3 regions of the Aerococcus urinae genome follow, and region 3 is predicted to be linked to each of the others. Evidence: riboswitches for the same ligand, from Rfam matches in the RefSeq annotation. Region 3 holds a riboswitch; each other region holds the start of a gene.
What was found. A riboswitch is a leader RNA that binds a small molecule or an ion and turns the genes downstream of it on or off. The one in region 3 is predicted to bind thiamine pyrophosphate.
Positions count from the first base shown of each region.

Region 1: another riboswitch for thiamine pyrophosphate. It lies ahead of thiT (energy-coupled thiamine transporter ThiT); the one in region 3 lies ahead of AWM73_RS00160 (hydroxyethylthiazole kinase).
Region 2: another riboswitch for thiamine pyrophosphate. It lies ahead of AWM73_RS02430 (LuxE/PaaK family acyltransferase); the one in region 3 lies ahead of AWM73_RS00160 (hydroxyethylthiazole kinase).

Region 1 is NZ_CP014161.1:412,745-422,795, forward strand. Features, by position in the region: gene AWM73_RS01845 (ABC transporter ATP-binding protein) at 1-185, shown strand, start outside; gene AWM73_RS01850 (ABC transporter ATP-binding protein) at 178-1,107, shown strand; gene AWM73_RS01855 (hydroxymethylglutaryl-CoA synthase) at 1,563-2,726, shown strand; gene AWM73_RS01860 (hydroxymethylglutaryl-CoA reductase, degradative) at 2,983-4,293, opposite strand; gene AWM73_RS01865 (iron-sulfur cluster biosynthesis family protein) at 4,427-4,750, opposite strand; gene AWM73_RS01870 (alpha/beta hydrolase) at 4,855-5,682, opposite strand; gene pyrR (bifunctional pyr operon transcriptional regulator/uracil phosphoribosyltransferase PyrR) at 5,838-6,371, shown strand; TPP riboswitch at 6,370-6,469, shown strand; gene thiT (energy-coupled thiamine transporter ThiT) at 6,520-7,086, shown strand; gene AWM73_RS01885 (cation:proton antiporter) at 7,411-8,667, shown strand; gene AWM73_RS01890 (Crp/Fnr family transcriptional regulator) at 8,755-9,408, shown strand; gene AWM73_RS01895 (thioredoxin family protein) at 9,524-9,832, shown strand; gene AWM73_RS01900 (aryl-sulfate sulfotransferase) at 9,835-10,051, shown strand, end outside.
Region 2 is NZ_CP014161.1:551,847-561,897, reverse strand. Features, by position in the region: gene AWM73_RS02465 (valine--tRNA ligase) at 1-1,035, opposite strand, end outside; gene AWM73_RS02460 (DNA-3-methyladenine glycosylase) at 1,355-1,981, opposite strand; gene AWM73_RS02455 (rhodanese-like domain-containing protein) at 1,981-2,403, opposite strand; gene AWM73_RS02450 (ROK family glucokinase) at 2,407-3,372, opposite strand; gene AWM73_RS02445 (rhomboid family intramembrane serine protease) at 3,382-4,047, opposite strand; gene AWM73_RS02440 (SDR family oxidoreductase) at 4,532-5,299, opposite strand; gene AWM73_RS02435 (acyl-CoA reductase) at 5,320-6,738, opposite strand; gene AWM73_RS02430 (LuxE/PaaK family acyltransferase) at 6,731-7,768, opposite strand; TPP riboswitch at 7,830-7,915, opposite strand; gene rpmG (50S ribosomal protein L33) at 8,310-8,465, opposite strand; gene AWM73_RS02420 (penicillin-binding transpeptidase domain-containing protein) at 8,574-10,051, opposite strand, start outside.
Region 3 is NZ_CP014161.1:21,023-31,073, reverse strand. Features, by position in the region: gene pgeF (peptidoglycan editing factor PgeF) at 1-194, shown strand, start outside; gene adhE (bifunctional acetaldehyde-CoA/alcohol dehydrogenase) at 268-2,913, opposite strand; gene thiD (bifunctional hydroxymethylpyrimidine kinase/phosphomethylpyrimidine kinase) at 3,312-4,760, opposite strand; gene AWM73_RS00160 (hydroxyethylthiazole kinase) at 4,747-5,586, opposite strand; TPP riboswitch at 5,744-5,842, opposite strand; gene apf (aggregation-promoting factor) at 6,234-6,932, opposite strand; gene nadC (carboxylating nicotinate-nucleotide diphosphorylase) at 7,248-8,123, opposite strand; gene AWM73_RS00145 (hypothetical protein) at 8,410-8,991, shown strand; tRNA gene AWM73_RS00140 (tRNA-Gln) at 9,120-9,191, opposite strand; tRNA gene AWM73_RS00135 (tRNA-Tyr) at 9,205-9,285, opposite strand; gene cdaA (diadenylate cyclase CdaA) at 9,519-10,051, shown strand, end outside.

The sequences.
Region 1 (10,051 bases), 390 kb from region 3:
TTGCGGCTACTTGGTTACTTCATCCCGATTGCCCAGCAGTGACGGTTCCTGAAGAAATCAGTTCTCGCTTTGAAACCTATCAACAATTAGTGGCAGAGGGACTAGTAGAAGAAAATGGTACCAGCACAGGCGTACTTGACCAAGCCCATAAGCAAGCCGCACAAAAGGAGGTCGCCCATGACTAAGCAAGAAAAACCTCTCTTAGAAGTTCATCACTTAAAACAATATTTTAATGTGGGGCAAAAGAATGAAGTGCGTGGTGTCGATGACATTTCCTTCGACATTTATGAAGGGGAAACATTTGGTCTGGTTGGCGAATCAGGTTCTGGTAAGACCACAACTGGGCGGGCCATCATGCGCCTATATCAGCCAACTGACGGGGAAATTCTCTTTGAAGGCAAGGATATTGCGGCCATTAAGAAGCGCCAAGATGAATTAGCCTTTAGAAAAGACATTCAAATGATCTTCCAAGATCCCTATGCTTCCTTGAATCCGCGGATGAAGGTTGAAGACATCATTGCTGAGGGGTTAGAAATTCACAAGATCTGTAATAGTGAAGCGGAAGCCAAGGAAAGAGTCAAGCAATTACTTGAGGTGGTTGGTTTGAAGCCTGACCATGCTTCTCGTTATCCTCACGAATTTTCTGGGGGGCAACGACAACGGATCGGTATTGCCCGTGCCCTAGCGGTTAACCCTAAAATGATTATTGCTGACGAACCGATTTCAGCCTTGGACGTTTCGATTCAGGCCCAAGTGGTCAACTTGATGCAACGCTTGCAAAAAGAGTTTAACTTGACCTATCTCTTTATTGCCCATGACTTGTCCATGGTGAAATATATCTCTAACCGGATAGGGGTTATGTACCGAGGAAAGTTAGTCGAGTTAGCAGATTCTGATGAACTCTACTACCATGCCCTACACCCTTATACCAAGAGTCTATTATCAGCCGTGCCGCAACCGGATCCTATTCATGAACGTAACCGGAAACGGATCCCATATGACCACGCGGACTTTACCGGCAATGAAAGCATGCATGAAATTGTCCCAGGACACTACGTTTACTGTAGCCCTGAAGAAGCTGAACAATATAAAGCGAATTATAAATAATGTAAAACAAGAAAAAGCTGCAGAGGCAAAGGCTTCTGCAGCTTTTTTGTGGAGATTTTTCTAAGGCTTCTGAACAAAAAAACTCCGTCATGGTTATGGCGAAGTTTTAGCGATTACTGTTTTAATCTTCTTGGTTCCGTTGTAGGTAGCTTTGGAATAGAAGTCCAGCAATTAAGATAATGTACCAGAGAATTTTACGGTTGCGGGCTTTTTGTGCTTTAGTAACTGCCATTATTTTTCCTCCTTTATGACCCAGGTCAGACTTTTCTTGATTATACCATAAAGAAGATCTGACTTTAATGAATAAGCAGAGTCGGTCTATTCTCTAAAAAGGGAAAAGTTTCGTTTTTTCTTAAAAAAGCGCTCAAAAATAAATATCCCTTAAAACTATGATAGAATAAAGTTTCTGAAAGAATAACACTAAAAACAATAAATTAAATCGAGGGACTGCTAGTATGAAAATTGGTATTGATAAGTATAATTTCTATATTCCAAAGCAATATATTGAAATGCGGGACTTGGCTGAGGCGCGCCAAACGGACCCCAATAAGTATCTGCTGGGTTTAGGCCAAGACCAGCAAGCCTTTGCCCCTTTGTCTCAAGATACGGTTTCTATGGCTGCTAATGCTGCGGCAGCCATTCTGACCGACCAAGACAAGGAGGCTATCGATTTAGTGATTCTTGCCACTGAATCGGGGATTGACCAATCCAAGGCTGGGGCCATCTATATCCACCACTTATTAGGCATCAATCCCAAAGCGCGTTGTATCGAAGTTAAAGAAGCATGTTATGGGGGGACCTTTGCCCTACAGACTGCCGTCAACCATATCGCTAAACGCCCCCAAGCCAAGGCCCTGGTTCTCACCAGTGATATTGCCCGCTACGGCTTAAACACTGCAGGGGAAGCCACTCAAGGCGCTGGGGCAGTGGCCTTATTAATTACTGCCAATCCTAGGATCCTTAGTGTCAATGACGATGCGACTTATTATACCATTGATGTCATGGATTTCTGGCGGCCTAATTATTCGCGCTTGGCCCATGTGGATGGACACTATTCCAATGACCAATACCTTAATGCCCTAGACCAAGTTTGGGCTGACCACCAGGCACTTTCCGGCCACCAGCTGGATGACTTTGCTGCTTTCTGCTTCCACCTGCCTTACACCAAACTAGGCTTAAAAGGTTTAAAACACCTCACCCAAAAGGCTAAGGATGAACCACTAGAAGAGTGGGAGGAATCCTTTGAAGCCAGTCGGGCCTATAATCGCCGGGTAGGAAATATTTACACAGGGTCCTTATACCTCAGTTTGATTAGTTTATTGGAAAACGATACTTCTTTGCAAGCAGGTGACCTCATTGGCCTGTATAGTTACGGTTCGGGAGCGATGGCCGAATTTTTCTCCATGAACCTTGAAGCTAATTACCAAGATTACCTAGAAGGGGACAAACACCGCCGACAATTTGCTGAGCGACAAAAACTTTCCATTCCTGAATATGAAGCCCTCTTTCAAGAAGACCTCCTTAGTGACGGTAGTCAGCAAAGCATCCCAGCCCACGGCGACCAAGATGACTACCGACTACTCGGCCTAAAAGACCATAAACGTATTTATGGTAAATAAGGAAGAGTGCGACAAAAGTCAAAAGAGCCCTGAACCGCTTCGCATACTATATCTGTAACTCGCTTGCGCTTCGAACAGCTATAGCAACTGGAACTAAAGGAAGAAAGAATTCTCAAAGAGAATTCGTCGATCTTTAGTGAAGTGGATGCTTGTCTTGCGCTTGGAGCAGGTTTTGATTAAAGAGTTTATATTTTAAAAGGGACTGCCTCAGACGGTCCCTTTTTTAGTGGAAATTTCTCTTATTTAACCCCCAGGCTTATTGACGGAGGTCATCTAAAATAGCCTTGGCGTTTTGCCGATCCATATGTTTGGCTTTTTGTAAGGCTTGACTGACCTGGTCGACTTCAGCGCCCTGGGCACCTACAGCGATAGCCAGCGATCGGGCTTGTAGTGACATGTGCCCCGCTTGGATGCCTTCAATGACCAGCGCCCTCAGTGCTGCTAGGTTTTGAGCCAAACCGAGGGCAGCTACAATCTTCATTAAGTCCCTAGCACTGGGCTGGTCGAGTAAATGATGGACGACTTTAGCAGCAGGGTGAATTTTGATTGATCCACCGACACTTCCTAAGGCCAAGGGGAGGGTGATCTCTCCAGCTAATAGGCCCTGATCTTCAAGGTAGTCCCATTGGGCCAGGCCCCGGTATTGTCCGGATTGGCTGGCATAGGCGTGACAGGCTGCCTCCACCGCCCGCCAGTCGTTACCGCTAGCGATGACTAGGGCATCGACACCATTCATAATCCCTTTATTGTGGGTAGTGGCCCGGTAAGGATCGACTTGGGCGAGTTGGCTAGCTTGACTAATCCGCTTAGCTACTTTCTTAGGATCTTGACCAGGCTTAGCCAATGCCTCAATAGGGATTTGACAAGTGGCCTTAGCCAGACATTGGGTAGCTAAGTTGCTTAAAATAGCCATTAATTTTTCTAGACGGGGTAGTGACTCATCCTTTTGACTAAGTGCTTCAATGTGACTGGCTAAGGATTCCAGCATGGTATTCATCATATTGGCGCCCATGGCTTCTTGGGTATCTACCGTCATATAGACCACAAAAAATGGCTCATCTGCCTTGGGATAGTAGGCTGTTTCTAACTGGCGTACACCTCCGCCCCGTCGGCTGAGACTGGGATGGGCCTGGTTGGCTAACTGGATGAGTTCGTCTCGGTGGTCTTTGATGTAAGTGGCCCAGATTTCAGCTTGCTTGGCTTGGTCTAAGCCTAAGAAGACCATTTGCCCTGTCATTTGCCGGTTCAAGACCTCGCTATGGAAGCCGCCGCCTGCCTTAGCCATTTTAGCGGCGTAACTGGCTGCTGCGATGACACTAGGTTCTTCGATTGCCATGGGAACTAAGTAGTCTTTTTGGTTGATAACAAAGTTCATAGCCAGTCCCAGGGGTAGGAAATAAGTTCCAATGAGATTTTCAACCATCTTATCTGCCAAGTCTAGGGGCAAGCCCTGGTTATTCTTGAGATAGTCCTTTTCTTCATCACTAATAAAGTGGAGCTCATTTAAGCGGGCCAGGCGTTCCTCTAGGGGGAGGCGGTAGAAGCCCTGTAAATTCACTTGAGTCATGATAACCTCCTAAGTGCTTTGTTTATAAGTGAAGGGGTAAGCTTTATTACTTTTTCATAAAAAAAGAAGTTGGGGATTACTTCCAACTTCTAGTTTATGGGGCATTACTGCATTAATCAATAGTAAGTCGATATTAATGGTCGATGCAATAGAGATTATCATCGACTATTTGATCGTCAGTTAAGAGGACAAAAACTTGCCGAAATTCATCAAAATCTATCCGGTTGTCATTGCCTAATATGCTGAGGGCCTGTGTTGTGACATGGATTTGACCGATATGCGTTTCAAGGACCTCATCAAAGTTTTCAAAAGTAGGCGCATTGGTTTGTAAGACCAAACTCCGATAGGCTCTGTGGCTGGTATGACCTGTTTCATCGGAGGTTGTTAGGCAAATATTATGGAAACGATCTAAGTTTTGTAACTGTTGTATGGCTTTCTGGGTGAAAAATAACTTCATGGCATATCCTCCTCACAACAACTCTTATAAGGATGATTATATCAGAATTCGTGAGCAGTTTAGTCGGAAAAGCCTAAAAATAATTTTTAAAACGTTTTCATACTTCACCAGTCGCTACTGAGAAAACGGAGACAGTCGGGGAGGTGTTTGGCCCAGTAATATTCATTATGCTCTTCATCCACATAGATGTTGAAGTCAATATTTTCTACTGGAATCCCTCCTGCGATAAGCAAAGCTTGGTAGTGGAGGGAAGCGTCGATATAGGCTTGGGCCATATTGCCTTGGATAAAGAGACGATCGGTATCATCGCCTTCTTTGCTGCCGACTTGGAGGTAGATTTTTTGCTCGGGGTCTAAGCTTTGTGACTTGAGATAGCGATCAAAGGGTTCTTGAACGATCCATTGGGCTAGGGAAAAAATCCCCAAGCGGCCAATCTGATCGGCATACTTAATTCCCATATAGGCGGTAATATTGGCCCCAAAAGAAGACCCAATCATGGCCGTATGGTTTTTATCGGTTTTAGTCCGATAGGTCTGGTCGATAAAGGGTTTAACCACCTTCATAATGAAGTCACTAAAATCATTGCCTAAACCCCCCAAGGGCCTTGCCTTAGGGTCACTAGGATTTTCAAAGCTCCAAGCATTATAATCATCCGAGCGAGTTTGAGGGTCATTGTCGATCCCGACCACAATCATCTTGGCTAAATCGGGATTACGCTTGAGGGTAGGGATGACCTTCCAGGAATAGCCTAGGAAGGACTCCTTACTATAAAAGACATTTTGTCCGTCATGCATGTAAACAACTGGATAGGACGCGGATTCCTGCTGGTAATTTTTAGGGAGTAGGACTCGCACCCGCCGCTTCTTGCCGGAATAGGGCAAGCTTAAGTAGTGGGTTTTCATTTTTAGATAATAATAATCGGCATTGAACATGATTTACCTCCGCTTAATGTGCTACTAGCATACTTGACCCAGGGGGATTAAGCAAGCGCAATCCCCCTGAAGGTGCTCAAGGTTAAGAAATAATTGCAGACTTCACAATATTTCGCTACAATGATGTGTAGAATAAAGGATAAGGGGGAGATGCCTTGGCAACAGAAGTCGAGCTTCTCAACGAAGCAGAAATGAAGCGCGCCTTAACGCGAATGAGCTATGAGATTTTGGAGCGCAACCATGGTACCGCTAATTTAGCCATCGTAGGGATTAAAACCCGCGGAGCAATTATTGCTAACCGGATTAAGGACCGCATCAACCAGTTAGAAGAGGCTGATGTCTTTTATGGGGAATTGGATGTTCGTGCTTACCGTGATGACCTCGACCAGGAAAAGGATCAGTTGGTCAAAGACTTATCCCAGTTGGACTTTGATGTGAATGGTAAACACATCTTTATCTGTGATGATGTCCTCATGACTGGTCGGACCATTCGGGCGACGATGGATGCCTTGATGGATCATGGGCGTCCAAGCAAGATCTCTTTAGTCACACTTATTGACCGGGGCCACCGGGAATTACCGATTCGTGCTGATATTGTTGGTAAAAACATTCCCACTTCCCGGCAAGAGAAAATTCGGGTGAAGATGCGGGAACTCGACAGTAAGGATGCAGTATATATAATTAAATAGTTGCTACTAGGGGAGCCTTTATGGCTGAGATGTATTTTACAGACCCTTTGAACTTGAGACTAGGTAATACTAGCGGAAGAAAGTGCACAAAAACAGGTAAGAGGCATTTTCTCTTACCTGTTTTTTGCTAGGAAAGGACTTTATAATTATGGGACAAAGTAAACAAGTAAGAGTTTTATTAGAAGTTGCTATGGTAGCGGTCTTGGCTTATTTATTAGGTCTATTACCGACCACCAATGGAGTAGGTATTGGGGTAAACTTAGGGGTTATTCCCATTTATTTGATCTCTTTAAGACGTGGGATAAAGAGCGGTTTTGCTGCCGGTTTCCTGTTTGGGCTTTTGCAATTAATCACTGGTCAAGCCACCATTCTAACCCCTTTCCAAGTTTTCCTTGAATACTTCTTCGCCTTTATGTTAGCAGGCTTAACGGGACTCTTAGCTAGTCGGGTCAAGAAAGCAGGGCTAGAAGGAGATAAAAAAGGGCTTTGGATCGGTATCTTTTCAGCGACCTTTATTGGGATGGTGGCCCAATACTTTATCCATTGGTATGCCGGCTATGCCTTCTGGTCTTCTTATGCCCCAGAAGGGATGAATGCTTGGTGGTATACGACCATTGTCAATGTACCTACCGGTTTCTTTACCTGGCTAGTAGGGGCTTTAGTGGTGGCTTTATTATTTAATAATGCCCCCAGGCTCTTAAATCCAGAAGATTAAAGAGCAATTTTAACAATTGCTTAGATGGAATTATTGTTCTGAGACGTCCTTTGAGAGGGCGTCTTTTTATTGACTGAGACTGATTTTTTGACAAAAAGAAAGATTTTATGGAATTGTTGGCGCGCAAACACTTTAATAAGAAAGCGTTTGCTATAATATTTTGTGAAAAGGATAACTAAAGTTAAAGCCTAGCTGAAAGCTTTCTCTCTTTTTTTAGTTAAGTATGTGAAGTTATGAACTATATTTTTTACCCAAAGTGAGAAGGCTATAACGACCAATAAGTAATAGAGGATTTAAGAAAAATATTGGAAAGGAGTGTTCAATGTGTTTGTTCTTCGTTTCTTACTGGCAATGCTTATTGCTTATTTTGCCGGAGAACTGGCTAAGAAAATCAAATTCCCAGCCATCATTGGTTGGTTGATTGTGGCCATGTTTCTCGGAGAGCACGGGCTAAACCTTTTAAGCCCTGAACTAATTTCAACCAAGGTCTATCAATCACTGATGGTACTTATGCAAATTCTAGTGGGGTCGATGGTGGGCTATAAGTTAGTTTACCGTGACATCAAGGATTCCATCAGTAAAGTCTTCGCCATGGGAATATCTGACCTGGTGGTAACCTTTGCAGTGGTGACGGGATCTTTTGCCCTTATTCTTCACCTCTTAGGTCTACCCATCATTGCTGCCTTACTCTTTGGGGGGATCGCTATTGCGACTGCACCGGCACCTCCAGTCTCAGTGGTGGAACAGTATGATTGTTCCGGCCCCTTATCTGATTCAGTGCCATCGATGACGGCTTTTAACTCAGTGATGGTTAACATTGTCTTCTTCCCCCTAGTATCGATTATTGGAGCGGTCTTAAACGAAAGTTCCACTTCCGTCTTGGGCTCATTACTGATTATGATCTTAGCTCCGATTCTCTTGGGTGGGGTAATCGGACTGGTCGCAGGGAAATTAGTAGGAAAAGGCGCTTCCAAACAGCAAAGCTTCCTTATCTATTTGTTCTCCATGCTAGTCATTTATGCCTTAGATAATTATTTGAACTGGCATGTCTTCACTGAAACTCAGATGATGTCCTTATTAGCCGGGATCGCGGGCTCATGCGCCTTTATGAACGTGGTGGATCCTGAGAAAGTACCGAGCTTGCAAATGGATCTCGGCCCAGTTCACTCTTATGCCTTAATGATTTTCATTGTCAACCTATCGATTCACCTGAATCCAGCAGCCCTATTTGACGGTGGCATGCTAATGGTGGCCTATATCTTGATTAGGGCTTTAGGCAAATACTTGGGTTGTTATCTGGGTGCCAAAATCAGTCATGCCCCCAAGGTCGTTGAAAAGTATATGGGAATCATTATGATGCCTCACTCGGGGGTCTCGATTATGTTTGCTGGGATTGCTGCCTATAATTTGATGGGGGTTTACCCTGAGTTAGCTAATCTCTTACAGATCACAATTTCAGCCGCTGCCCTAATCATTGAAATTATTTCTCTCCCCCTAGCCGGCATGGTTTATCGAAAACTCGGCGAAGCGGGCAAGGAGAAAGAAAAATTGGCAAGGCAAGAAGACTTACTGCCTAGCTAAGTGATGAAACGAAGCGGACATGACTCAACTTGTATTAAAATAAAAGGAGCAAACCAACCATATTGAAAGACACAGGGGGATGGGAAAATGTCAACATCATTTATTGACTACTGTCTCAACCATGAGAAAGTCATTAATCACACCCGCCAGGAAAGCTATAAAAAGGGCGATGTGATTGAGACCATTGGAACACGGATTACTGAAATTGGCATTGTCGATAAAGGTTTACTCAAAACAGTGAATTATTCGGCAGAGGGTAAGGAATTAAATACCACACTCTTCTTTACCAATTCAATCCTATTGGAATACCTTTATTTTAACGAGAATTTAAACTATACCTATGATTTAGTGGTCTTACGGGCCACTACCGTTACCTGGATACCGGCAAAATTATTTAAAGCCATCGTTTTTGAAGACAGCTTGGGTATGGAACTCTATGTCCACCACTTGATTGAGCGGGGCTTAGAATCCCAGCGGATCATTTCCTGCTTGAACTATCCTACTATTCGTGAACGGATTTGTTACTGGATTGCCTCCAAGAATTCTCTAGAAATTGGGCGGAGCGACATAAAGCCCGACATGGAACTACCCTTCACCCAAGAAATTTTTGCCAAGTTAATCAAGGTCAGCCGGTCCAGTTTAAACCAAGAATTACACCATATGGAAGAAGAGGGCTTCTTTAAAATGACACGGAAGGCCTTAACCCATATTAATCAAGAGAAGATTTGGGATAACCTGTAAAGGAGTTGATGTCAAAAAATATTCATAACTCATGCGATGGCGTTAAGCCTTATAACTAGTCTTTAACGTCTCCATCATCAATTAGCTATCAAACATTAAATAAAGGAGTGTTGAGATGATAAAAGAATACCAACAAGGTGATTTTAAAGCTGAAATTGCTGAGGGCAATGTTTTGGTCGATTTCTATTCGAAGACCTGTGGCCCTTGTAAAATGTTAAGTTTTATCTTAGAGGATATCGATAAAAGCCATGGGGATGACCTGACTATTCTTAAAGTGAGTTTTGAAGAAAATACTGACATCGTGGAAGAATATGGCGTCGAAGGCTATCCAACCTTAGTTTATTTTAAAGACGGTAATGAAATTACCCGTAAAGCGGGCTTACAACAAAAACCAGTGATTGAAAAAATGTTAGAGGAGGAATAATCATGACAGAAACTGCAACTTATACCTATAAAGAACACTTGATTGAAAAGCAAAGAAAAGCTGAAGAAGCCATGTTAGAGGAGTTTCACTTGGGAGACTATACTCTTGACAATCCTTTAGTGAAATACAATGCCTACCTCATTAACCCTTTATCCGCAGTGGTCCTCTTTAAGACCGAAGAACCTACAGCCATTACTGTTCGCGTCCTAGGTAAGACTG
Region 2 (10,051 bases), 530 kb from region 3:
GCGTTCGGAATGACCCACACTATGGACAATCTCTTCAATGTCTACCAAGCTACCATCAGCTTTTAAGTCTTCAACAATGGCTTGACGGCATTCATCCCGGGTCATGCCTTGGTACTTGCCGGCATTTTCGTTCATTGTACCGTCATCATTCATGACGTTAATCCGCTCTAAATTGTGGCGGTTGCCCACTGCAAAGTCATTGGGATCATGGGCTGGGGTGATTTTAACCACACCAGTACCAAAGTCACGGTCGACATAGTCATCACTAATCACAGGAATTTCTCTACCCACAATTGGTAGGATAACGGTCTTACCGATGTAGTCTTGGTAGCGTTCATCATCAGGGTGGACCGCAACGGCTGTGTCCCCTAACAGGGTTTCTGGACGGGTAGTAGCTAGGCGCAAGGAGCCTGACCCATCAGCCAGAGGGTATTCCAAATGATAGAAAGCTCCCTTGTCATCTTTGTAGACCACTTCAATATCTGATAAGGCGGTTTGGAAGACGGGGTCCCAATTAATAATGTACTCACCCCGGTATATAAGCCCCTTTTCATACAAGGTCACAAAAACTTTACGTACTGCTTCTGATAAGCCATCATCTAGGGTAAAACGTTCCCGCTTATAGTCCACAGAAATCCCCATTTTGGCCCATTGGTTACGAATGGTTTGGGCATATTCCTCTTTCCATTCCCAGGTTTTGTCGATGAATTTTTCTCGTCCTAAGTCATAACGGGAGAGATTCTCCTCTTTACGTAACTTTTCTTCAACCTTGGCTTGGGTAGCAATCCCCGCATGGTCCATCCCAGGTAACCACAAGGTATCATAGCCTTGCATGCGTTTTTGGCGGACGATCATGTCTTGAAGGGTCACGTCCCAGGCATGGCCGAGGTGGAGTTTACCAGTAACATTGGGTGGAGGAATCACCACGGAATAGGCTTCGACTGAAGCATCTCCATTGGGTTCAAAGACTTTTTCATCGAGCCATTGGTCATAACGGCCTATTTCTACCTCATTAGGATTATATTTTTTGGGCATATCAATTTCTTGCACTAAAAAGCACCTCTCTTTATGGAATGATTTCTTAAGTTTATTAGAAATAAGTAAAAAAGCCCTAGCTTCCTGATTAGGGAAGATAGGGCGCTAAGTGCACGGTGCCACCTATATTTATGACTGGATGATAACGGCATCGACCGGACAGTTCAGTTTGTAAGCAACCATGCTTTTTTCTCTTGATGGCCTCTCACCAAACGCCACTCGCTTCACTGATTCAAAAACAACCTCTTACGCATTACCTTTACTTATTTTCAATCTAGTTTAACAAGAAAGCTAGGAAAAAGCAATTTAATTTCAAGGTCTAGGCTAACCAACCATGGTCTGCCTGAGTCCTCCCCTTGGGCGAGGAAACATAGGGATTGCCTTTAACGTAAAAACGTAGCGGCTTATGGGTCCACTCGCCCTTATTGGGAATACCGATACGAGGACCTTGCGCAATCTCTGCTACGGCTTTAGGCTCATGAAAGTCAATGGTCAAGGGGTACTGTAAAACCGACGTTCCGTAGTCGACTTCCTTTTCAACCCCTAAAGCTTGAGATAATTTGCCCGGCCCATTGGTTAAGAGCCTGCGCTGGTCTTGTTTGCGCCGACTCTTCATCAAATCAATGCCTTCCACAGGTTCCAAGGCCCGGATCAATACCCCTTGGGGTTCATCTTTACTTTGGGTAATCATATTCACACACCAATGGCCGTGAATATTATAGATATAAAAAATCCCCGCCTCCTGGTAAAAGGCTTCTAAACTGGCGGTCCGCTTGCCACCATAAACATGGGCTGCTTGGTCACTTTCCCCCAGATAAGCTTCCGTTTCAACAATAATGCCACTAGTCACTCCATCAGAGGATTTCCTTCTTAGGCGACAGCCTAATAATTTTTGGGCAATTTCTGACGTGGATAAATCAGGATCTTTATAGAAAAGTTCAGCCATTAGTCAGCCGTTCCTTTAGTTTTACCTTCCCATTCATTGAAGCCACCCTTTAAGATATAAATATCTTCATAGCCTTCCTTCTTTAAAACTGAGGCCATCCGCGTGGCAATATTTACCCCATTGTCATAGAGGTAAATCTTTTGTGACCGGTTGAGACCAGGGGCTTTTTTCATTTGACGAACTTCACTATAAGGAATATTACGGGCACCAAGGATATGGGATGAACGGAATTCTTGGGCTTCCCTAACATCAATAATTTGGGCTTGGTGCATGGTAACTTGAAAATCTGCTTGGTCAATCATACTTGCTGATTGCTTTCTTTTGATCCAAAAATAAGCTTGATAAATCAAGAAAGCTAATAGGGCCACGACTAGTAATAGATAAATTAAAGTAAAACCACCAATTGTTTGTGCTAATAACATAAATTACTCCTTACTTTTCTGTCTAACTAAATTGGCCGCACCAATCACTCCCGCATCATTACCCAATTGGGCTAAAGAAATTTTGACTTGCCGGAGATTAGGGCGGTAAGTATATTCTTTAAGAATAGGTGTCATTTTGTCGATCAGATACTGGCCGGCATTAGCTACTCCCCCTCCCAAAACAATCTGTTCAGGGTTAAAGATGCAGGTTAACTGGCTCAAACAAAGCGCCAAGGCTTTCAGAGACCGTTCCATCACCTTCTCAGCTAATAAATCGCCCATCTTAGCCGCATCAACAATGCTTTTGACGTCCACCTCTTGGCCTCCACGAAGCTGCTTGGCTAAGGAAGAATCAAAGCGCGAGTCCCTAGCATAGTCCTTGCTGAGGCGAAGAATACCTGTCGCTGAAGCCAGGGTTTCCACACAGCCTCTGGATCCGCAAGTGCATAAGTAGCCATCGACTTCGCTAGTCATATGGCCAATTTCCCCTGCAGAACCTTGACCTAGCAGGAGCTCACCCTGGCAGATAATACCGCCACCCACGCCCGTTCCCAGGGTAACCAAGATCATATTTTGACTCTTACTTCCTGCTCCTTTGGCGAGTTCACCCAGAGCAGCCACGTTGGCATCATTTTCAATATAAACGGGAAGCTGGCCTAAGCGATTTTGAAATTGGTCAACAACTGCAATCTCATTCTCCCAACCCAGATTATAGGCACCAGTAACCGTTCCCCCCTCGCGATTTATAGCGCCAGGAGACCCCATACCGATCCCCATACAGTCCCTTAGGTCTAAATGGGTCGCCTCAACATGGTCTTGGATGGTTTTGGCCAGGTTAGAAACAATATTTCTCCCATGGTCAGACGTATCCGTAGGAATTTGCCACTGATCGATTTTTTCAAGATCTGGAGTAAACAAAGCCAGCTTGGCGGTTGTTCCTCCTAAATCAATACCAACTATAAATGCCATACTTGCCTCCTAATGTATAAATAGGGTATTAAAGGCCCCATGATTCGCAATAATTATACCAGCAATCACTGAATAAACAAGAATTGATAAGAGGATACTGCTTAGACGGTGTTTAGGGTTATTGGTGATAATGAGGGTGGCTAAGAAACCACCGATAATGCCCCCAATATGCCCTGACATATCTACATTGGCCATGAACAAATTCATAACAATATTCAAGATAATTAGGGTCTGGTATTGGTAGCCCATGGCCTGAAAATAGCGGTCATGAGGGTTGAGATAGCGCATGGCTAAGAAGAAAGCAAACAAGCCAAATAGTGCCGTACTGGCTCCTGCTGAAACGCTCGTTGAGAATTGGTAACTAAATAAGTTCCCCATAATTCCCGAATAAAGATAGATAAACAAAAAGCGCCAGGAACCAATAATCCCTTCCACCTCACTCCCTAAATACCAGAGAGTAATGGAATTGAATAAGAGATGAGAAAAACCGATATGAACAAAAATTGGCGTAATTAAGCGCCAGTATTGCCCATAGATTGCTATTAAAGCATTCTCCTTAGCGCCAAAATGCAGGAGGGTTGAGATACTGAGGCTCGATCCCGTGACTTCCATCAAGAGATAAATAATAATTTGAATAGCTAATAAAGCATAGGTGATATAAGCTTTTCTTCGCATTTTAACTCCTTCTGTGTCAACTAAGTCTAATTACCTATTAACTTTACCATACTTTTTCTCGACAAGCTGTCAATAAATAGGTAAATCAGATAAAGCACAATAGACAAGATGACGTTAAATATTTGGGCTTTACAATTAAATTTTTTCATGGTGTCGATGATAAGATCAGGTGACCAAGTCAAAGCGACTCTATCCTTAATAAAAGTGATTCTATCAAATGTAAAAGACTTCTTTATGGCCCCACAAGGTAATTTAGCTTGGTAGCTTTCATTATACTGCTAAACGTTCTCCTTCTTCATAGGAAAGTTGATAAGATTGTATCTTGTTTGAATAGCACTTAGCGATATTTTTGGTAGTATAATCTGCTAGTAAATGATAAGGAATATTTATCCATAAAAATAGTCCCAAGCCTTGAATGCCTAATCCAAGACTTGGGGCCACTACACACAAGGTGTTTTTATATTGCTCCTACACGGCCAAAAATTTAACCCTGCATGACTAAGCCACCATCAACGTATAATATTTGACCGGTCATCATCCTACTCCAATCTGAAGCTAAAAATAATACTGGACCAACTACATCATCGACTTGAACCATTCGAGCTAAAGGAGTTGATTCAATAATCTTTTCTTTCAATATTTCTTTCGTTGTTTTAGTTGAATCTGTTGGATAGACCAAACCTGGTGCTACACCATTCACCCTAATATTAAAGACACCTAAGTCCTTAGCCATGCTTTTCGTATAACCAACAATGCCGGCCTTAGTAGTGATGTAATCCGCATAGGGGACAACAGGATCAGCAACCAAATTAGATACCATATTAATGATACTGCCTGAATTATTTTTCATCATAGTGTCTAAAACCGCTTGGGTGAGTAGACAAGTTGCTTTTAAGCCCCCTTCCAGCTGCCTTTGATAGTCTTCCCAAGAAAGCTGCCAAACTTTCTTCCTTTTCTCGGCATCGAATTGAAAAGGAGAAAAGACATTATTTACTAAAACGTCAAGACGACCGAAATTATCTAATACTTTTTTAACAACTTGATGAACCCCTTCTTGTTTTGTAACATCTCCCTTAGCGAGAAGAGCTTGAACGCCTTGAGAGGTACAATATTCTGCCACCGCTCTTGCTTGTTCTTCACTTTTGCGATAATTAATGACGACATTAGCGCCTGCTTTGGCAAATCCTTTTGCTATTGCAGCCCCAATTCCTCGACTTGATCCACTAATGAAAACAACTTTTCCAGCCAGCAAATTACTCACTCCTTCATTTTCTAATCTCTATAGGAATTCCAGCGTTCAGAATCTCTAAGAGAAGCTGAGTCAATATCTACTATTCGAACCAATTCTCTTAGTAGGGAATAACCATCAGAATTCCAAGCTGGATGCACTTGCATCATCGCAGATAGACTCGTTACGCGAGTAACCCCTAATTTTCCCCAATGGTTAGCCATTTTAAATAAACTTTCTGTAGGAGCTGCTACCCCTACGCTCTGTAAAATGGATAATTTATTCACTAGTAAATTATCAATATCCTCCCATTGATCTACAGCAATCACTTGTATCACGCGAGACAATGGCGAAGGGCTAAAAGTCAATGCTTGGCTATAAGTCACTAGCCAATTCTCAGGGTGAGCTGGGAAGATCTCACACCCTCCCTGCCATTCGATTTTTTCGCGCCACTGAGATCGTAAGTAAGCTTCTTCGAGCGATAACTTTCTGAGTGGATAACGCTTTTCATAAGCTCTTAATTCTCCTGCTAACATAAGGGCAAATTCTCTGGGAGAAACTTGACCTCCTCCTTCCACAAAATAAATCTGAGGGGAATAGCATCCTTGTTGATCATAATAAACTACCGCTTTAGCTGCTTCATGGACGATATGATTTACCTTTTCAGCATTTAATACTTGATGATGAATCACGCCAAAACTCAATTTATTCCCAAAGCTAATAAAGTGACTTGCTGGTGATAGCTTGGCTTGAATAGCTGCCATGGTTTGATTATTTCCATAAGCAAGAACACAATCAGACGAGTCAATCAAGGTTTGTTCACGCTCCTCATCTCCTCCCTGCCAGGAAAGGATGGCTAATTTATTAGCCAATTTAGGCTCAATTCGAATCAGCAATTGACAAAATAAGCCAATAAAACTCGGTTCACTAGAAGATACTTTTCCAATCAGCTTTCCTTTCACTAATAAATTAGCGACTAAACTCCATAATGGTAAGGCAGGCACATTCCCTGCCCATATATGCGCACACATTTGTGGAGCAAAAGCGCGACTATATCCCCCATGCATTCTGGGCACAAATTCTTCTAAAATATTAGGATTTTCAAAATTTTCAGCTAGCCAGCGCCTGAGTTCATGTTTCCTAAAATTCAATAAAAATTTAGTCAGAGCTAAGCGTAGAATTTCTGAATCATAGCCGGTAATAATAGGAAGTATTTTTTCATATTTCTTTCTAAGGGAATTCTGGCGATCTAATAAACAAAGGATCGCCTTATCTATAGCAGCTATGATCTCTGTTAAACTAATTTCAGAGCTATCGTTTTTCATGCGTTCTATCATTATTTTTAACTGTTCAACATTAGGAGCTGGGACTTGGATACGAATTGAATCAAATATCAGTTCACGGTTTTCAATAGCAAGATCATTTACTATAGGCGGCAAATAGCCACAGTTTATATTAATCATGGTGACCCTCTAACCAATCTTTAGCTGCTATCGAGCAGCCCTTAGGCTCTCCATTTTTTACCCGTCCCAATAACTCAAAACCACATCCATGGTCAATGGCTAAGTCTCCTGTTTGAATAGCAGGGACAGAATTAATATTTGCTAAATCAATATGAACGAGTAAACCTGGTTTCCCTTGCTCAACCTCTAGACCCGTCGCGGGGTCAATGATTTTATATTTTATCCAATGCGGCCCTCGTTTTAATAGCACTTTATCAAAAGCAAACTGGGTATAATATTCTGTGGATAATTCTGTCATACCATACATATTCACCGGATTTGTTCTTACCGGAAAAACCGAAAGTAGCTTTTGATAAAAAGTATCTAGCTGATAAACCTTAGAGAAATTTTTGAACCCCCCAGTATCAAATAATAGACTATCCGGATGGATCGGAAGCACTTCTCCTTGGCTTAAGGCTTCAAACAAGTGGACGAAACTATAGCTAGCTCCTAAAATAATTACTGGTTGCTTTTGATGCGCCATTAGCCATTCTTTTAAAGCAGCGACTTCTAGGCCTTTCTCAGTGATAAAATGCATGGAATCCGGCTGACCATTAGCCTTCAATATTTCTAAATAGTGAGCCAGTGAAGAATTAGGCATCTCTTCTTCATTAGGAAAAAGAATTGCCGTAGGTAAAGATTTATCAGTGACATACTGCTTGAAACCTAACAAGGCAGACAAATCATAAATTTCTAGATCTTTATGATAGTGTTTTCCACTGATTCCTGTCGTCGTCCCGCTTGTCATAAATATACGCGAACATTGTTCATGTGGTGTTGCACTCAGAAATGCATTTTTAAAGGCGTCGGTTGACACTGCCGGGATGTCCTTCCAATGACGTACTTGTCTTATCCCTACAGCTCTTCTTTGACAGAATTGCTGATAATCTTGATTATGTTTATATAAATATTCAAATAAAAGTAGAGCCATATCATTAAAATTTTCTTTTTCTTCGGGATGCTCTATAAAATGTTTAATAATCTTTTTCATTTTTCCCTCCTACAACATAAAAAGGCCACTATCCTCTTGAGTTCAAGATGACAGTAGCCTTCTCCCGTTGAATAGATTTCCCTACGCAATAACTTGATCAGGTTCTACGGGTATATTCTCAGCCATCCGGCACCCCGAATCTCAATTCACATAAATTTTATCATAGCGCTTACATAGCATCAATATGTATGGCTTTTTTTAATGATTTCATAAAAAATGACTTGTAAGGAGGAAAGTGTGCTAAAAGTAGAAAAGCCCTGATATTCATTGAAGGAATTATGTGCGATAGACTTTCGATGCCTTCCCTAGTTAATTCAACTAGCTCAGGTCAGACTTTTGCAAGCTATTTCGATTAGAAATTTTTTAAAAAGAGGCTGGAAAGTTTTCCAGCCCCTTTTCACTATATCAATGTCTAAAAAGAAAATGTCATTCTAAAAGCAATCTCAGCCTTAACTGAATAAGAACTTCCAACGAATATCAGCAAATCGAGTGATAGTCTGAAGACTATCGGTACATTCTCTTTTTAGCAATAGAAATATTTCTATTTTTTAACTTCTCTAAATAAGCATACTTTACGTAATTTTGGACTATATTTTTTTAATTCAATACGGTCAGGGTTGTTACGACGATTTTTTTCTGTTAAGTAAATGCGTTCGCCCTTAAGTTCCGTATTTTCTAAAAGAATGTTAATACGCATTATTTTCCCTCCATCAGATCAATAATTTATCATAGATTTTTAATCATACCTTAAAAGTCTACCATAGTTCTCAGTGCTTTTCAAACTTTTTATAAAAATGCCCTGGAATTATTTTTTATGGTAATAGGCATCTAAGACCTTGTGACCAACAACCTCTGCTGTCTTATCAAAGGCCGAAGCACTGATTTCTGGAATGACTACCGATAAGGCAATCTTAGGTTGTTCGTAAGGCGCGTAAGAAACAAAGGTTGAGTTAATTATCCCTTCGGTCCCTGTTTCCGCCGTACCAGTTTTAGCAGCAATAGTCACCGGGAAGCCTCTAAATTCATTATATGAGAGACCTTGCGGATGGTTGGCTGCTGACCAGAAACCTTGTTGAATTCGTCCCAGTTCTTCTGGACTTAACTGTACGGCATTCAACAATTTAGGTTGGTTTTGATACACCACTTGAGGGGTGTCAGACTCATGCTCACCATTTTCTCTGAGCACTTGTTTAAGCACATGGCTGGCATAGCGTTTACCACCGTTAGCGATAGTTGCGACATATTGGTTCAATTGCATAGGCGTATAGGTATCATATTGACCAAAAGCCAAGTCAATATAGTTACCAGGGTTACCCCCTTCACCTTCCAGACCAGTCACTTCATTTTGTAGGTCAATGCCGGTCGAGCTTCCTAAACCAAATTGATGGTAAAAATTACGCAACTTATTACCCGTTTCTGGATCTAAACCAGCCAAGGACATCCCTGCTTCATAATTGGGTAAGCCCCCGATAGCCATGGCAGTCCGGATCATATAGACATTGGAAGACCTTGCCAGAGCCATGACATCATTAATAGGAACGGGGCTAGTATTGTGGGCTGCCCACCAGGAAGCCTTCCTTGGTGTCCCAGTAAAGTAAAGCGGTTGGTCAATAAAGATATTTTCTTGCCCCGGTTTTAAAACGCCATAATGGTAACCGGCCCCAACTGTGGCTCCTTTGACGGTAGATCCCATGGTAAAGGATGAATTAATGGTTCCCAGGGCATCGTCAATGATTTCGCCATGTTCGTTCCGGTATTTACCAGCCATGGCCAGGATCTCCCCATTATTAGGGTCACTGGCTACCACATAGATGGAATTATTTTTACCGGTACTTGAGCCGTGCAGGTAGCCCTCCAAAATTTCTTCAATTTTCTTTTGAAAATCAGTATCAATGGTCAGTTGAACGGTATTGCCCATCGAGCCAGGATAAGCCTTGTCGGTTCTCACGACCTCGCCTCTTTGGTTAATTTCAGTTTCGTACTTGGTCTTGGCACCATGCAGGGTATCTTCATGCATGGCTTCCAAGTAAGACTTACCGACCCGGTCATTGCGGGCATAACCTTGGGCCAGGTAGTATTCAGCCTTATCACTCGGCAGTCCCTCTTCTTCAGAAGTCACGCTACCGATTACTGAGCGGAGTAAGTCTTTTTGTGGATATTCTCTACGCCAATCCATGGTGGTATTGACCCCAGGCATTTCATTACTATGCTCACTGACCAGGGCAATTTCTTCATTGGAGACATCCTTGTTTTTAATCAAGGTTGGTGTGAGGGCGTAGGCCC
Region 3 (10,051 bases):
AGACTACCGGTAAGTGGCACATTGATAACCAAGCCGTGGTCAGAAATCAATGTCACAGTCTAGGTATCCGTCCCGAAAATATCCAAGTCGACCCCATGGATACCTATACCAGTCCCCAAGGCTTCTCCTACCGCCAAAACCAAACTAAGGGCCGCCACATGGGCTTCATCTGGCAAAAGCACCGTTTGAATTAATAGAATATGATAAGAGACGAAAAAAGTGAGCTGCTGGGGCTCACTTTTTTTCTATCTATACAAGAGGAATTTCTTACTTATTCTTAATGGGTTCTGGAGCCTTACCATAACCTTGGTAAGCCGCCCGCATCATAGCCATCATATCAGGAACTAATGGCAGACGAGGGTTTAATGGGGTACATTGGTCTTCATAAGCATCGTAAGCGAGTTGTTCTAAGGCCTTTTCCCATTCTTTCTTGTCAAGGCCTTGGGCTTGGTAGCTCATTGGCAGACCGACTTTTTCACCGAGTTCATAGCAGGCTTGAGCCAGGGAAGCAACCGCTTCATCGACAGTATTAGCCTTTAAGCCTAGCATACGGGCAATGTCTTGGTAACGTTCGCCCGCCTTGTAGTAGTTGTATTTTGGCCAGGTAGAAAGCTTGCCTGGTTTTTCCCCGTTGTAGCGGATCACATAAGGGAGTAGGATAGCGTTGTTTTCCCCGTGAACGGTATGGAAGACCCCACCGATCTTGTGGGACATAGAGTGAACAATTCCCAAGAAGGCATTTCCGAAAGCCATCCCCGCCATGGTAGCTGCATTATGCATCTTCTCTCTAGCTAGCGGGTCAAAGTCTTTGACTGATTTTTCTAAGTAGTCAAAGACAATCTTAATAACTTGAAGAGAGAGTCCATCGGTATAGTCTGAGGCAAAGATAGATACATAAGCCTCAATAGCGTGGGTTAAGACATCCATCCCGGTAGCGGCAGTCACCCGACTTGGCACCTTTTCGACAAAGCTGGAATCCACAATAGCCACCTTAGGTAAGAGGGCGTAGTCAGCAAGAGGGTACTTCTTATTGTTCTTCTTATCTGAAATGACCGCAAAAGGTGTCACTTCGGAACCGGTCCCTGAGGTGGTTGGAATGGCCACTAATTGGGCTTTTTCACCGAGGGCTGGGAAACGGAAGGCCCGTTTTCTAATGTCCATAAATTTTTGAACCAGGTCGCGGAAGTCAACGTCAGGACGTTCATAGAAGAGCCACATGATCTTAGCGGAGTCCATAACTGATCCCCCACCAATAGCAATAATGGTGTCCGGTTGGAAGGCGCGAATGGCATCAGCACCCGCTTGAACTGTAGAAATATCTGGGTCCGGTTCAATGTTATCGAAGACATCATAGACCACCTTATTTTGCCGTTGTTGGAGTTGATCAATGACTTTTTGGACAAAGCCGAGTTTGGCAATGCCTTTATCAGAAATAATCGATACCCGTTCCACATGGTCTAATTCTTGTAAGTATTTAATGGAATTCTTTTCGAAGTAAACCCGAGGGACTTTAAACCATTGCATGTTATTTTGCCGCTCCCCTACTCGTTTAATATTAATCAAATCTAAAGGTCCCACGTTACCAGCTACGGAGTTATGTCCATAAGACCCACAGCCTAGGGTTAAGGAAGGAATAAAGTAGTTATAAACATCCCCAATCCCTCCAAAGGTTGAAGGCGCATTGACAATGACCCGGGCCACTTTCACCCGTTTGGCGTATTCGATTTCTAAGTCGCGGTTATTGGTATGGATGGCGGCGGAGTGGCCTAAACCGTTGAATTCCACCATAGCTTCGGCCTTAGCCATCCCATCTTCGGTTGTTTCAGCCTTTAAGATGGCAAGGACTGGAGATAATTTTTCCCGGGTTAGCGGTTGGGCAGGACCCACTTCAGGAACTTCTGCTGCTAGGATGACAGTTTCTTCTGGCACTTCAAAGCCAGCTTCTTTAGCAATCCAAACCGCTGATTTCCCGACAATATCGGCATTGAGTTTGGCTTGGTCAACCGCCTCACTATTGGCTTTAGCTCCAAAGCAGAATTCTTCTAAGAGGGCTTTTTCCTTTTGGTTGACAAAGTAAACATGGTAGGACTTCATTTCTTTAATGAAGGCAGGGTAAATTTCTTGGTCAACAATGGCAGCTTGTTCTGAAGCACAGACCATCCCATTATCGAAGGCCTTACTCATGACAATATCATTCACAGCTTGCTTGAGGTTGGCCGTTTTTTCAACATAAGCAGGCACATTCCCTGGTCCCACACCCAAAGCAGGTTTCCCACAAGAATAAGCAGCCTTAACCATGGCAGATCCCCCAGTGGCTAAAATAGTAGCGACATCAGGGTGGTTCATCAGTAAATTGGTGGCTTCCATCGACGCATGTTTTGGATCGATCCATTGGATACAGTTTTCAGGTGCCCCTGCCGCAATGGCCGCGTCACGCACTACTTTGGCCGCATGGATAGAAGATTCCAGGGCTTGGGGGTGGAAGGAGAAGACAATCGGGTTACGGGTCTTCAAGGAAATCAAGGACTTAAAGATTGCTGTCGATGTTGGGTTGGTAGTAGGAACAATCCCACAAATTACCCCGACAGGTTCAGCAATATAGGTTAATCCCTTGGCTTCATCACGGTCGATAATGCCTACTGTTTTCAAGTGACGCATGTGGTTGGTCACATGTTCACAAGCAAATAAATTCTTGGTGGCCTTATCTTCAAAGACACCACGTCCAGTATCTTCAACGGCATGTTTAGCTAAAACCCCATGTTGGTCTAGAGCTGCAATCGATGCCTTAGTAACAATATGGTCGATTTGCTCTTGGTCTAAGGCCATAAAATCTTCTAAGGCCTGTTTAGCCTTAGCCACTGTCTCATCGATAAATTGTGGAATATCTACTTTTTGTTCTTTTCCTTTAGCCATTGTTCTTCCTAACCTTTCGTTTATTTTTAATGACTTTCATCTTTATGGCTATTATGTTAAATTATTCACAATTAAAAAGCAAGTTATTTTTTGTTTTTCTTTTTACCCACAACCGCTTACAATTACTGAAACATTAGTAACTTAACCTTGTAATCGCTTACAAGATTTAAAAGAATATTTTTATATTTTAATTAAAAAGAGAAAATATGTGTTTATTTTCACAATGTTAGATAAAGATATCCTTTTTTAAAAACAGATAGACCCTTTTCTAAATATAAAAAAAAGGCCATGACAAGCTATCATGACCCTTATCGGTGTACAGATACTCTTCCCTTAGTGGTTCTAGCCTGGAAGGGTTTAAAGACTAAAAACTATTGGCTAAGGGAAGCTAAAGCAAATTAATGGTCACTAGGGTAATAAGTCAAGAGGCCAAAGCCATGGTTCAAGGGCCCACTCCCCTGACCTAGATCTAATTGATCTTTAAGAGCTAGGCTGAGATAAGTTTTGGCCCGGGCGATGGCAGTGACTAAGTCATCACCCTTGGCTAGGTTGCTGGCAATGGCACTGGATAGCGTACAGCCGGTGCCATGGGTATTGGGGTTATCGACCCGGTCGCCTTGGAACCAGTGGACTTCGCCAACAGGAGTCACCAGGACATCGTTAGCATCATTAACCCGGTGCCCACCCTTACAGAGGACCGCGACTTGGTAGGTCTGGCTAATTTTTTTAGCGGCCGCTTCCATATCCTTTGCCGAATGGATTTCTTGTCCCGCTAAGACCTGGCTTTCAGGAATATTGGGCGTAATTAAGCTGGCTAGGGGAAATACCTGGTCTGCTAAGACTTGAACTGCTTGGTCTTGGATCAAGTTCGATCCACTAGTGGCTACCATAACGGGGTCTACCACAATGTTTTTAGCTTGGTAGTTTTTGAGGGCCTTAGCAATTTCTTCCACTAAGTCCACCTGGGAAACCATGCCAATCTTGACAGCAGCCGGGGGAATATCCTCAAAGACCGCTTGGAGTTGGCTAGCCAAGGCCTCTGGACTGAGGTCATAGACCCCGGTCACACCCCTAGTATTTTGGGCGGTCACTGAAGTAATAGCACTCATGCCAAAGACTCCATTGGCCTGCATGGTCTTGAGGTCCGCTTGAATACCCGCTCCCCCACTGGAATCTGAGCCGGCAATGGTGAGGACGGCTTGGAGCTTAAAAAGCTTTTCAGCAGCTTTACGGATGGCTTGAGTCGCTTGGTAGGGGGCTTCCGCCTTAAATAAGGCGGAAATCAGAGCCACCCCAGCCAGACCCTGGTCACGTAAATTAGCCATATTATCTAAATTAATCCCGCCAATGCCTACGATAGGAATATTGACCCCTTGGGCAATCGCTCTCAGGGTAGTCAGACTAGTTCCTTGGGCATTGGCCTTAGACTGGGTCGGATAGAGGGCGCCAACTCCCAAATAGTCTGCACCAGCTGCTTGGGCTTTTAGGGCGGCCTCCAAACTCTTAGCCGAAGCCCCGATGATCTTATCAGGACCTAGCAGTTGTCTAGCCTGGTCGACTGGCAGGTCATCTGCTCCGACGTGGAGGCCATCAGCATCCACCGCCAAGGCCAGCTCATAGTCATCATCAATAATAAAGGGGACACCTGCATCTTGGCAGAGCGCTTTGATTGTTTTGGTCAGATCCAGCTTTTCCTCCTGGTCTTTAAAGGGATGGTCCTTCAGACGTAATTGTAAGATCGTGGCCCCGCCCGTTAAGACCTCCTTGACTTGCCGGATTAATTCATCATGGTCAAAGCGGTCGGGGGTAATAGCATAGACCAATAAATCATTTTTATTGAATGGCATACTTGGCTCTCCTTTCTAATTCTTTGGCCTCTAATAAGAAGACCTGGTCAATGACTCGGTTGGAATAAGTAGCATTGCCCTCATAAGGCTGGAGCACTTGGGCAGCGATTTCTCCCGCCACCCCATAGCTAACCATGGCCGCCGTCGTCAGGTAAAAAAGATCTTCTCCCGGATTACCAGCTAAAAAGCTGGCTAAGACGCCGCTTAACTGGCAACCTGATCCCGTATAAGAAGCCATCCAGGGGTGACCATTTTCAATGACTGCCAGCCGTTCGCCATCAGTTACTAAGTCAATCGGGCCTGACATGGCTAGGATAATCCCTTTTTCTAGGGCATAAGCTTTAAAGGCCGGGGCAAAATCAGCCAGGTTAGCCAAGGTCACCTCGTCTCCAGGCCCCAAGTCGACCCCTGATCCTTGGCTTCTTTCAAAGAGGAGGCTACGAATTTCCGAAGCATTCCCCTTTACCGCAGTCACTAGACCTTGGTCAATCAGATCTTGGCAGAGCTTTAATTTAGACGGCATAGCTGCAACTCCCACTGGGTCTAAGACCACGGGATGCTGATCATTTTTCGCTGTGGCAGCGAGGTCTAATAATTCCTGGTTAGGCCTAGGGCTAGCGGCATTTATGAGCAAGAGGTCAGCCGTCTTGACCACATCCTGACTATTAGGTAGGTTATCGGTCATTACGGGACGCCCGCCACTGGCTAGGATCACATTGGCTACATCATGGATGGTGACATAATTATTCAAGACTTGGACCAGCGGGGCCTTGGCCTTGATCTGCTGACTATATTTGGCAAAGGGAATGGTTGTTTTTTTAGGCATTTACTCATCTCTCTTATTCTGTTCAGACTGCATATTTTACCTGCAGGTCTTTTATTTCTAGACAGAAAAAAAGTCCTGCAAAGTATACTCCACTGATTGTACTTTGCAGGACTTCTTATCGTTAGGCTTTACCAAAGCTTGGCTATACCGTACAACGATATTTGAATTCTCACATCCCTACGCAAGTTTTAACTTTCTCAGGTTCAAAGAGTCCAGGTTTCCACCTATCTCAGCAAAAGCACCTCTTGTGAGTACTTTCTAACTATAGCAGAAACCGCTTACCTATTCAAGGCTGACCACTTAGGCCCCCTTTAAAAGCTAAGATAAATAAAAAACTCCAGCCCAGGGAGCCGGAGTTGATTGAGGAGTCTGGGACAAAAGTCTCACACTCTTTTGAAACGTGTTCCAAAAGTCAGCCCTGACGTCCACTTCACGAACTATGTGCGATAGGCTTTCGCCTATCTTCCATAGTTTGTTCCAGTGGTTCAGGGCTCCTTTGACTTTTGTCACACTCTTTTGAAACGTGTTCCAAGCGCAGAGCAAGCGTCCGCTTCAGAAAAAGGCGCTAAATTCTCTTTGAGAATTTAAACGCCTTTTTCTTCCAGCGGTCTTGCTCTTTGACGCGATTGTCACACTCTTTTTCTATCTTAGTACCAACCGTTAGCGTTCCAGAATGCTAGAGCGTTGTCCCATGAACCGTAACGACCGGCTACGTATTGGTCAGCCACACGTTCTTGGTTAGCTGGGGAGTAGTCACCATTTAAGTAAGAAGCGCTTAATTGGTAACGTCCGATGTATTGGCCGTTAGTTGCTGAGTATGAACCACCAGATTCACGTTGAGCAATGATTTCTTTAGCGGATGAAGAAGAACCAGTGTAAGCGCTTTGTGCTGGAGCTGGTGCAGGTGCAGGTGCTGGAGCAGCAGCTGGTGCAGCTTGAACAGTTGCAGGTGCTTGGTAGGTTTGACCAGCAGTTTCATCGACGGTGTAAACTTGAGCTGCTTGACCTTGTTTTTCTACTTCAACTTCATTAACCTTACCTGATTGGTCAGATTTGAAGGTTAATTTAGTTCCTGGGAAGATTAAGTTAGCATTTTCGATGTTGTTGATTTCAGCTAGTTCTTTGGTGTTCACGTCTGCTGCTTGAGCAATAGCGTTTAAGGTGTCACCAGATTTAATGACATAAACTTTTTCGTTGTCATCTAATTTTTGGAAGTCAGCTTTGATTTCTTCAACTGAACGTGCTTGCCATTCAGCTGCGTGTGCTTCAGTCGTTTCCCCAGCAGCAAAACTTACTAAGGCTGATAAAGCGATTGAGGTACCTACTAAAACTTTCTTCATATTCATGTGTAATAAAAATCCTTTCTTATGTGCAAAGTTCATTCTTTTTTCTATTTAATATGATTAAGCATCTTAATCATTCAGATTCATTTTTATCTCTCAACGAGGTCTTTCCCTCGTCGACATGAAATATACTATCATGGCTTCCAGACGAAGAAAAGGGATTTTCTGACTTGTTAAGGCCCTTTAATTACTTTGACATTTTAAAAGGATTTTCTGAAACATTTCTGTCGCCTTGTAACCTTGCTGTAACAAAAGTCAAGACCAAGCTTTATTTATTGGTTTTAGACATCAAGGATTTCTGCCTCAGGAGGTCCAGTCCTATTCGCTAACTTTCAGATGTTTGAGGGACAAATCTAAGATTCCAGCCGAATGGGTAATGGCCCCACTAGAGATATAGTCAATGGCTAGGTCCTTATAATCTGTGACATTATCCCAGGTAAAGTTTCCTGAAGCTTCTATAATCGCTTGACCGTTAATGATTGCAATGGCTTCCTCCATGGTGTCATGGTCCATATTATCGAGCATAATAATATCGGCTCCCGCTTCCACTGCCGCTCTGACCATGTCCAAATCCTCGACTTCAATTTCAATCTTCTTCACAAAAGGAGCATAGGCCTTAGCCGCTTGGATGGCTGCTTTGACCCCACCGGCTGCAGCAACATGGTTATCCTTGAGCATAATTTGATCAGAGAGTGAGTAACGGTGGTTATAACCGCCCCCTACCCGGACTGCATATTTTTCCAAGGGACGGTAGGCTGGGGTAGTTTTACGGGTATCCAATAGCTTAATGCCACTGCCTTCCAAGGCATCTACAAAACGACGGGTAGCCGTAGCAATCCCACTCATTCTCTGAAGGAAGTTGAGGGCAATCCGTTCGCCACTTAAGAGGGTATTGACGGAGGCCTTGATCACCATCAGAGTCTCTTGGTTCGCCACCCGGTCACCATCTCGAACCCAGCTCTCAAATTGAACCTCAGGATCCAAATGGAAGAAAACCCGCTGGAAGAGATCCAAACCACAAATCACTCCCGCTTCCTTAGCCAAGAGCTCCACCTGGGCCGCTTGCCCTTGATAAATGGCATTGGTCGACAGGTCCTCATAAGGAATATCTTCCTTAAAGGCTAGGGTAATTAATTCATCAATAATATCTTGGTTCAGATTTCTAAAATTAGACACTTGTTTTGGATTAGCCATCACTAACCGCCTCCTCATTCTTTCTATCCTGATTCTCTGACTAGCCACTTTCACTAGCCAAAGAAGGCTGACTTTCCTGAGCCTAAAAAGCCCAAAAAAGCTGATACTGTTTTTACCTATCATACCATAAGCCAAGGCAGCAAAAACCCCTAGTCTTATACGGAAAGTGATCGTTTTAGACAGACTTGACAAAAATAAGGGCTAAGCTTATGATAATTTTTAAATTTTTATCATTATTTGGTTTTATATCGATTATATTAGGACTCATTCTTCAAGGAGGATTACAATGAAAGAAAGTATTTCGGTTAGCAAAAAAAATACGGGTAAAATGACTACCGTAGCCCTATTAACAGCCATCGGTATCATTATCCCTATGATTAGCCCCATTAAAATCGCTTTTGGTCCCTTTTCCTGGACCCTGGGCTCACACATTGCCATTGATATGGCACTCTTTATTTCACCAGCCTCAGCCGCTTTTGTGGCCTTAGCCACCTCATTTGGTTTCTTGATAGCAGGCTTCCCCTTACCAGTGGTCTTCCGGGCGGTTTCCCACCTCTTATTCACCTTAGTAGGGGCCTATACTCTCCAACGGTCCAACCAATTTGTCTTGAACCCTTGGAAAAGAACCCTCTTTAACGCCGGAATTAATAGCTTACACGGGCTCGGGGAAATGATCGTTATCCATTGCTTTGTGACGGCAGGATTAACCAGTTTGGATGGTCAATACGGTTACTGGGCTTCCCTCTTCATTCTCTTCGGCATCTCTTCCCTCTTCCATGGGATGATGGACTTTGAATTGGGTTACCTCTTCCTCAAGTACCTCAACAAGCACCTGCCTTATAAGTTCCCCCGTTTTCCAATTAAATAAAGTAGAAAAAACTCCCTTAGCTCTTTCCTTATTTGGGAATGACTAAGGGAGTTTTATAGTTACAATAGAAATTATTTTTTAGTTGAAAACAAAAAAGAGACTGTACGCACAAGTACAGTCTCATTGAACTGGGGTAGCTGGATTCGAACCAACGCATGACAGAGTCAAAGTCTGTTGCCTTACCGCTTGGCGATACCCCAATATGATTAGAAATGGAGGGAAGAGGATTCGAACCTCTGAACCCGAAGGAACGGATTTACAGTCCGCTGCGTTTGGCCGCTTCGCTATCCCTCCAAATCAGTACTCAATTAATATACCACTATTTCCCTAGAAAATGCAAGGGCTATTGCCAATTTTTTTCTATTTAATATCGCTTTTTTGTTTTTCTGCTCTTTTTTGAGACGGACGTCCTACGCCTATTCACTCCCTACTATCCATAATTTAAGAAAGACCTAAAGCCTGGTCAGACAGTGTCTATGGTATACTTATTAATGAATTTAAAACATCACTAAATAGGAGGGAAAACGATGGATTGGGAATCAATTTTCAGTTGGTCACACGCCTTTGACCTGATCGATATCTTGATTGTTTGGCTCATCATCTATCAGTTGCTCAAGTTAATCCGGGGCACACGGGCGGTCAATATCTTTAATGGCATCATTATCTTTTTACTTTTTAAAATGGTTTCGACCGTCTTTCAATTAGAAACCATCGACTGGATCATGAATAGTATTATCCAGTGGTCAGTCATCGGGATTATCATTATTTTTCAACCGGAAATCAGAAACGGCCTCGATCACCTCGGTCAAAGTTTACGCATGAAAAATTTACGAAATACCCAAAATGACCCCATTGAGCAAATGATTGAAGAAATTATCCGGGCTTGCCAGTACATGGCTAAGCGTCGGATCGGCGCTTTAATTTCTATTGAAGATACCCAATCGCTCACCGAATATGCCAACACGGGAATCAAATTGGACGCTGATATTACTGAACAACTCCTCATTAATATCTTCATCCCCAACACCCCGCTCCATGACGGGTCAGTGGTGATCCAAGA